2 regions of the Alicyclobacillus sp. SO9 genome follow, and region 2 is predicted to be linked to the other one. Evidence: a T-box and tRNA genes for the amino acid it is inferred to sense, from the RefSeq annotation. Region 2 holds a T-box; the other holds one or more tRNA genes.
What was found. A T-box is a leader RNA that pairs with one kind of tRNA and senses whether it is charged. The one in region 2 lies ahead of trpS (tryptophan--tRNA ligase), so its partner is inferred to be a tRNA-Trp.
Positions count from the first base shown of each region.

Region 1: it encodes a tRNA-Trp, which carries the amino acid that the T-box ahead of trpS (tryptophan--tRNA ligase) is inferred to sense. The anticodon was not compared.

Region 1 covers NZ_CP066339.1:2,510,154-2,514,491, forward strand. Annotated here, with positions in the region: gene miaA (tRNA (adenosine(37)-N6)-dimethylallyltransferase MiaA) at 1-931, shown strand, start outside; gene hfq (RNA chaperone Hfq) at 972-1,214, shown strand; tRNA gene GI364_RS11490 (tRNA-Thr) at 1,320-1,395, shown strand; tRNA gene GI364_RS11495 (tRNA-Tyr) at 1,399-1,482, shown strand; tRNA gene GI364_RS11500 (tRNA-Trp) at 1,533-1,608, shown strand; tRNA gene GI364_RS11505 (tRNA-His) at 1,611-1,686, shown strand; tRNA gene GI364_RS11510 (tRNA-Gln) at 1,695-1,769, shown strand; tRNA gene GI364_RS11515 (tRNA-Arg) at 1,812-1,888, shown strand; tRNA gene GI364_RS11520 (tRNA-Pro) at 1,890-1,966, shown strand; tRNA gene GI364_RS11525 (tRNA-Ala) at 2,049-2,123, shown strand; tRNA gene GI364_RS11530 (tRNA-Asn) at 2,129-2,203, shown strand; tRNA gene GI364_RS11535 (tRNA-Thr) at 2,205-2,280, shown strand; tRNA gene GI364_RS11540 (tRNA-Glu) at 2,306-2,380, shown strand; tRNA gene GI364_RS11545 (tRNA-Val) at 2,454-2,529, shown strand; tRNA gene GI364_RS11550 (tRNA-Ser) at 2,535-2,626, shown strand; gene GI364_RS11555 (spore germination protein) at 2,842-4,338, shown strand, end outside.
Region 2 covers NZ_CP066339.1:3,143,024-3,147,361, reverse strand. Annotated here, with positions in the region: gene GI364_RS14830 (hypothetical protein) at 108-545, opposite strand; gene GI364_RS25420 (CPBP family glutamic-type intramembrane protease) at 625-1,083, opposite strand; gene GI364_RS14820 (hypothetical protein) at 1,602-1,760, shown strand; T-box leader at 1,847-2,107, shown strand; gene trpS (tryptophan--tRNA ligase) at 2,266-3,291, shown strand; gene GI364_RS14810 (MFS transporter) at 3,617-4,144, shown strand; gene GI364_RS14805 (alpha/beta family hydrolase) at 4,332-4,338, shown strand, end outside.

The sequences.
Region 1 (4,338 bases), 630 kb from region 2:
GACTGGAATTGGGAAGAGTGATTTTGGTGTGTCCGTGGCAAAAGCTGTGGGCGGTGAAGTAGTGTCTGCTGATTCAATGCAAATATACAAGAAAATGGATATTGGTACGGGTAAATTGCGTGAGGATGAAATGCAGGGCGTGCCACACTATCTGATTGATATTGCAGAACCGGATGCCACTTTTTCCGTAGCCCAGTGGACGAAACGGGCAGACGAGGCCATCTCCTCAATTTTGCGAAGGCAGCGTTTGCCCATTGTGGTCGGCGGGACAGGTTTGTATATTCGTTCTATAACTGAAAATTTGGATTTTGGAAAGACCCGCGGGTCGGCTCAAATTCGTCAAAAATGGGAGCACTACGCCCTGAAACATGGGCAACTGCAATTGCATAAGATTTTAGAGGAGCGTGACAAGGAGGCAGCACAGCGGCTGCATCCCAACGATGTGCGAAGAGTGATCCGTGCGCTTGAGGTACTCGAAACGGGCGGGAAGCCGTTCTCAGATGGCTATGACTGGTCCATTCAAGGGGGGCGGTACGATACAGTCCAGTTTGGACTTCGAATGAACAGGCAAGACTTGTATGCGCGTGTGGAGCATAGAATTGACAAAATGTTGGAGACTGGTTTGTTCGATGAAGTGGAGTCCTTGCTGAGACAAGATTACAACTGGGACTTGATTTCTATGCAAGCAATCGGGTACAAAGAATTAGCGTCATACTTTCGCGGACTGTGCACACGGGAGGAAGCAGTTGCACTTCTAAAGCGTAATACCCGGCGTTTTGTCAAACGTCAGATGTCCTGGTTCGGGCGCGATGGTAGAATTAAATGGCTTGATGTAGATCCGGTGAAAGGTATAGCAAACGATAGCTTTTCGCAGGTATACAACGAGGCTGTCAAACTTAAGGCAGGAATTCAAAAGGCCGAGACCGAATAGAGTCAACGTAGGAGTCTCGCAGTGAGTGGAGGATGCATTCATGAGCAAACAACCCATTAATATTCAAGACACTTTTTTAAATCAAGTACGAAAAGACAAAGTCCCTGTTATTGTGTATCTGGTAAACGGTTTTCAGATTCGCGGAACTGTCAAAGCATTTGACAACTTCACGGTGGTGCTTGAGAGTGATGGCAAACAGCAAATGATTTATAAGCATGCCATCTCAACATTCAATCCCATGAGGAACGTAAATCTGACATTTGAGTCAGGATCCGAGGAGTAAATAGAAGGACAAAATCACAGGCAATTTCGACGCAAATTTAATCGAAATCAGGCGTTGACAATAGCGATTTAAATGTGATAAGTTATGACTTGTCGCTGATGCGGCGCCAGCGTAGCTCAGATGGTAGAGCAACTGACTTGTAATCAGTAGGTCGCAGGTTCGACTCCTGTCGCTGGCTCCATACGGAGGGATACCAAAGTGGCCAAATGGGGCGGACTGTAAATCCGTTGCGGAAGCTTCGAAGGTTCGAATCCTTCTCCCTCCACCAGTTCCTTCGGGAGCCTTCATCAGCGACAGGTCAAGTTCCTGAAATCGCTAAGGGGCGTAGTTCAGTTGGTAGAACGGCGGTCTCCAAAACCGCATGTCGTGGGTTCGAATCCTGCCGCCCCTGCCATGGTGAGTATGGCGAAGTGGTTAACGCACCGGATTGTGGTTCCGGCACTCGTGGGTTCGATTCCCACTACTCACCCCATATTTCAATGGGGGGTAGCCAAGTGGTAAGGCAACGGACTTTGACTCCGTCATGCGAAGGTTCGAACCCTTCCCTCCCAGCCAGTTTTACAGGCGCCTTGGCGAGAGTCAGTAATTGTATGGTAAGTGCCCGTAGCTCAGCTGGATAGAGCGCTTGACTACGAATCAAGAGGTCGGGAGTTCGAATCTCTCCGGGCACGCCATCGGAGCATAGCGCAGCTTGGTAGCGCGCCTGCCTTGGGAGCAGGAGGTCGTGGGTTCGAATCCCGCTGCTCCGACCAGATATCGTCTCAGTCAGTTGTTTATGGCAGGACGTAGCATATGTTTTTCACGACTACTAGACAAGTCCTGAGACGAGGCCTTGGGGGTATAGCTCAGTGGGAGAGCACCTGCCTTGCACGCAGGGGGCCGTCGGTTCGAATCCGACTACCTCCACCAAGTATTCCTCGATAGCTCAGCGGTAGAGCATCCGGCTGTTAACCGGAGGGTCGTAGGTTCGAATCCTACTCGGGGAGCCACGCTCCCATAGCTCAGCCGGCAGAGCGCATCCATGGTAAGGATGAGGTCATCGGTTCGAATCCGATTGGGAGCTCCATGGGTTATCAGAGGGAATTGCACCCGGCCCCATGGTCAAGCGGTTAAGACACCGCCCTTTCACGGCGGTAACGGGGGTTCGAGTCCCCCTGGGGTCACCACTAGCATCTACTAGTATTAGAAAAAGCAGTGCTTGCTGAAATCTAGGCATGTGCAAATTTGAGCCAGATATATGGGCGGTTAGCTCAGTTGGGAGAGCACCTGCCTTACAAGCAGGGGGTCAGCGGTTCGAGCCCGTTACCGCCCACCATATATGGAGTGATGGCCGAGTCGGTCGAAGGCGCTCGCCTGCTAAGCGAGTATACGGCTAAACCGTATCGAGGGTTCGAATCCCTCTCACTCCGCCATAGGATTGGGGAGCAGGCGTATGCCTGCTCTTTTTATGTATACAGACTTGGTACAGGCTGAATGGACATCGATTGATTATAGATGGAGTTGACTGACGGAGTTGACTGACGGGTCGTCCGAATGTTCGTCTTTCACGTAGAGAATATGCGAGAATGTTTTGGTCTATTGCCGGGTACAGTAAGGGGGCAGATCGAGAAAGGAGGAACCCGGCAACGTGGCAGAACCTGATAACGAGAACGAGCCGCTTCCACCGATTTCCGCCAGCCTTGAAGAGAATATCGAGTATTTGAACGGCGAACTTGGAATTGGTCAGGGCCCCGGGCATAGTTGGGACATCATGGCTAAATCCTTTTCCTTTTCAAATTTCAAAATGATGTCTTACGTGCTAAACGGATATTTTCTAACCATGAATATGGTTCTGATTTTAGACGACCTGGAAAAACGTATACGGATGTTTGTCGATCAGCACGAAAATGATTCCTACACACTGCAAGACCTCATGAACTATTTGAACACAAATGTAGCTTTCGTTCAGGTCCAACCAGTCACTAAAATGCAGGACGTGGTTAGGTTTATTCTATCTGGTCCAATGGTGACCTTTGTTGACGGATTTGACGCAGCGCTGTTGATTGACACTCGTATTTATCCTATGAGGAGCATACAGCAGCCTGAGATTGAACGGGTGATTCGAGGCCCAAGAGACGGTTTTGTTGAAACCATGCTGATGAACACTGCACTGATTCGTCGGCGTCTACGTGATCCCAGTTTGCGTGCAGAACTGATGCAGGTGGGTCAGCGCTCTAAGACAGATGTTACATTGATGTATTTGAATGACGTAGCCAATCCGGACATGGTAGACTCTGTCAGACGGCGTTTGAAAGGCATAAAAACGGATACGGTTGCGATGGCAGAGCAAGCCGTGACTGAACTGATTGGAAAAGTAAAATGGAATCCGTACCCTGTGGTACGCTACACCGAGCGGCCTGATGTGGCAGCAACCGCTCTGGTCGAGGGACATGTGGTAATCGTTGTCGATACCAGCCCAGAAGTAATTATCGCACCCATCACGTTTTTCCAGTTGCTGCAGCATCCGGAGGAGTATCACTTGTATCCAATGGTAGGAACGTATATGCGTTGGGTGCTGTTGGCCTCCGCGTTTTTGACAGTTGTTTTACCAGGCTTCTTTTTGGTTCTAAATTTTCATCCTGATTTGGTTCCGAAGGAATTGGCCTTCTTCAAGGCAAGCACGCACGACCCGTTACCGCTCTGGGTAGAGTTGATTGCGGCTGAAGTGGTATTGGACATTTTGCGGCTAGCGGTGATGAACACGCCGGTTACTTTGGCCTCTATGGTCAGTATTATGGCTGCCATCATATTCAGTCAATTCGTTAGCGAAATTCACCTGTTGCAGCCTGAAGTCTTAGTCTACATGGCGCTTGTTCTCATTGCACAGTTTTCACTTGCATCCTACAATTTAGCAACTGCCAATCAGATGTCCCGCATATTCGTATTGCTCATTACGGAAATCGGCTACGGAATTGGTATTAAGAGCTACGGATTTCCAATTGCGCTGCTCGTATGGTTCATTTTTCTAGTGACCCGGGACTCCTTTGGAACGCCATATTTATGGCCCCTTATGCCGTTTAAATGGAAAAACGGTATGGACAATGTCATATTGCGTAAACCTATATCACTGATTCAAGGACGTCCG
Region 2 (4,338 bases):
GACCTTTGCCCACTAATTCCTTCACCAACGTGCAGTGGTCAACACGCAAGGTAGTAAGCTGATTAAATTGGGGTAGGTACAGTGGTAACGTGGATTTGTTAATTTGTCTAGTCTGGGAACAGCACTCCGAGAAGACTGCCTACAAACACACTGACGACTTGTAGCAACAATATGGCAAGTACATCAAATAAGAACCAATCATAGTAATGACTGTAAAAGGCCAAGTGGTTTTGAGACAGGAGGACGAGTACAATCCAAAGGCCAAACAAGTTGGCTAGGTAGACAAGCGGATAGAAAAGTACATTTTTACGATTCTTCGATAACATGGATAGTCGGGTAAAATACAAGATGAAGGCGACGATGAGGATAATTACTGGAGCCCAGTTGGTTATCTTCACGGTAAAATTGTCTCCTTCTACGAAGGACCGTCCGATAAACGGAAGGTTCAAGTATATAAATCCACCTAGTAACGCCGCTATGGACCAGAGTTCGGCTTTCAGCATGGTCTCCAACCTCACTTTTAACAGTACTTCAAATTGATTCATCGGTTCGTTCTTCTATGCATGTGATGAGGGATGTTACGGACATGCAGGAATTCCTTTTCCGGAGAAGGCTGTGCGCCATTCACTGCGATACCTCCGCTGCATTGTTCCTGAAATTTGTAATCACTCGTGACCTGCGCCATCTGTAGTAAAGGAATACAAGGATTATCCAGAAGACCACTAAGTACGGCCACCAGGCATAGGAGGATGTGGAGATCGCGTGGATGGACACGGCGAAATCATATAGAGAGTGATTTAACAACGCGATCCAAAATGAACGCGAAAAGTAGGCATACATGGCAAGAGAAAATCCCATGAGACTCAAAATAAACCATGTGGCGACATCGTGGCCTTTGAGCTGCCCGATGTGTCCCACGCCGAACAGAACGCAACTGATGACTACAATGGCCCAAAAGAGAGTAGACGGGTGTATTCGATGGAGGTATTTCGTTCCAAGGAAAAGCAAGGATGATGATGAACGACCAACGCCAGGTTTCTTCCATGGGTCCGGCAAAAAGAGAGACAATGGCAACTCCGACACCAGGCTTTATGGTTTCGGACTGAAGGAGACGGGGATCAATCCAGAAAACCATCACATCAAAACAACCAGAAATCCATATGAAAAATAGCAGAAGAAGCGTCTTGGATAGGAGGCGTCCCAGCTTCTTCCCCGGCAACATGAGAGCCCCTGGTCCTTGAAGAACACGGGTAAACCGGGGTGCGAGTTTGAACATGGCAATGATAGAGAGAACTAACAGTGTCACAGCGTAGACTTCCATAATGCCAGTAAAGACATTGGACGTGGGTAGTGGGATAACATTCAAGACTAACATGGGCGTAAATAACACCGCGTACACATAGAGAAACTTGCTCTTTAATATCCCCGAAAAATTGATAGTTTGTACGAGTTCCTGGCTGTATCTCATAACATCCATCCTTAGTGTCGTTCGCAACGCCAATAAGTGTAGTATATGGGAAAGGCATGCAAATGCAATAACATTTCCACATAGACGTGATGTCAGCGGTGTGAACACGGACTTGGTTGGAGGTTACACTGATATGTTACAAGCTCTTAAATATGGGACACAGTATCTCAAGACCAACGATGAGCAATACTTGAGCGAGTTCACTCAAACGCTGGCGATAGCTGCCGATGAACTAAAGACAGCCAGTCAAGAGGTCAGCACTGTTGCAAGTAAAGGGAAATATCAAAAATAGAACCATTTCTTTAGTGGCTTCCCTAATAATTCAGTACTTGATTGACGGATTCGTTCCGTTCTGTGTATTATAAGACAAATTCTATCGGAAAGACGTTGACGAAGACGAGTACGCATGCCACGTGCATTGCAGAGAATCGGCGGTTGGTGAGAGCCGATATGCACAGGGTGCTGAATGGACTTCTGAGTCGCTTGCTGAAACCGTTTCGTCGGTAGTATGCATTGTCGGGAGGGCCTCTCCGTTACCAAGAGGCAGGTATCGAGATGAATGACTCGTCTCTGTACCGGAAAGTGTGTCGGGGATACCCCCGACGAATGAGGGTGGCACCGCGGTCTCACGTCCCTTGGGGGATGTGGGGCCTTTTTATATACAATTTTGACTCAGAAGGGGAAAGAGGCCCGATGATGATAGGCATTAGCTGGTCCCGTGAAACAAGGAGGTGGTGGTATGAGTGATGGTTGGTGGTGCAAAAGGGATTCTAATTTACAAAACGGGAGTGATTTGAATGCAGAGCAATCAGCAGGTGGACAGGGTGCTGACCGGAGACCGTACCACCGGGAAGCTTCACCTGGGCCATTATGTCGGAAGCCTTAAGAACCGTATTGACATGCAATACCAGTACGACACTTTCATCCTGCTTGCAGATGTGCAAGCACTGACCACGCACTTTGAAGCTCCGAAGGAAATGGGACGACATCTGCGTCAGATAACACTCGACTATTTGGCGGCGGGAATCAATCCCGAAAAGGTCACCATTTTTGTCCAATCCCTTGTTCCCGAAATTGCCGAACTTACACTCTTTTACTCCATGTTTGTGACGGTCAACGCTCTTCGCCACAACCCGACTGTCAAATCAGAGGCTGCCGATCGCGGCTACGACCAGCTGTATTACGGGTTCCTCGGGTATCCGGTTAGTCAGGCAGCAGATATCACCTTCTGTAAAGCAACATTGGTACCGGTAGGGGACGACCAGTTGCCGCACATTGAGCAAACGCGAAAAATTGTCCGCCGCTTTAACGAGTTGTATGCACCGGTATTGCTGGAACCGAAAGCTGTTGTGGGCGAAGTTCCGCGGCTGATTGGGCTGGATGGCAGGAGCAAAATGAGCAAGAGTTTAGGAAATGCAATCACGCTGGATGCTTCTGCGCAGGACGTCCGAGAGAAGATTCGGATTGCCGTTACGGACACCAATCGTATCCATAAGTCTGACCCAGGAAATCCAGAGGTCTGTCCTGTCTTCACTTATCATCAGGCGTTTGCATCAGAGGGCGCCGAGGAAATTGCCGCTGGATGCCGCTCCGGCACTCTTGGCTGCGTCGAGTGCAAGGAGCGAGTTGGCAAGCGAATTAACAATCTGTTAGAGCCAATGCGTGAGACTCGGCGAATGTACGAATCGGCCCCACACAAGGTTGATGAAATACTGATTGCCGGCACGGAGAGAGCGAGGAACATTGGGAAGGAAACGATGCGTGAAGTGCGTGAGGCAATGGGGTTGAATTACAATTTCGACAACGACGGGATACGCGGTTGATGGGGGTGGTGGTAATCGAAGCGGATCGATAGCGGAATTATCCCTCCGGGACAGACTCGCACTTTCATCGCCCTTATCTGTGCCGCAATGGCGGTAACCTATAGTCAGGGTCTCATGATTCCGTGGATGGCATCGGTTCAGACAGGACACATTTCTCCTCTCATGAACAGTCTCAGCACCAGTGATACCTACGCCGGTCTAGTGGTTGCTATGGTGTTTGTGGGACGGATTTCTCGGCGGGTAGGTATCGTAGTTTGCTTACATGGGCGCTGGTCATCGGTATCTTTACTATCTGTCTGTTTGTAGTGGTTGATAACGTACAGTGGTGGCTTTTCCATTAGTTTTCGGCTTTATGGAATCCGCCCTGACTGGCGATTTGCCGCTCTTCGCACAACGGGGTGGATTGTCTCTGGGGGCTGTTTCTGCGTCACTCGCAGCGTTCGTCATTGGGAGTCTTGTGTTCCAGTTTCCACTTGGACATCTAAGTGATGGCCTTGGGCGTAAAGCCGTCCTGATAGCATGTTCAGCAGTTGGTGTGGTGTTGTTTAGCTTGCTTCCGGCGGCAACCGGATGGACCATGTTATTTGTCAGCCTGTGTTTTGTCGTCGGGGCGTTTCTGGATACACTGTTCAGTTTGAGTCTGGGTTATCTCAGCGATCTCGTTGGCTCAACCAATTTTCCCACCGCCAATCAGTTGGCCGTCACCAACCTCGGTCTTGGCCTCATGACAGGACCCGTGGTTGGCGGTTTGACGATGACCTGGTTGGGTCCTGGCGGGTTGTTTTGGACGATAGCTGTTCTATACTTGTTATTCATTGGCTGTGCACTGTTGTGGAAGCCAACGAGCAAATGAAATGAATGAAGGGCAAATGATGTTTTGAAAATACAAGTTGTGGCTTAAGGGCATAATTTGGTGTCAGCAACAACATCCGCAGCGACAACACGGTGTGCTAGCTATTCCATCAGTTTTGCTGGTATACTTCACGTAATTCAGCATCGGCATGTTGATGTGATGAAATCTATCGAGTGGGGTGAGGGAGTTGTCGA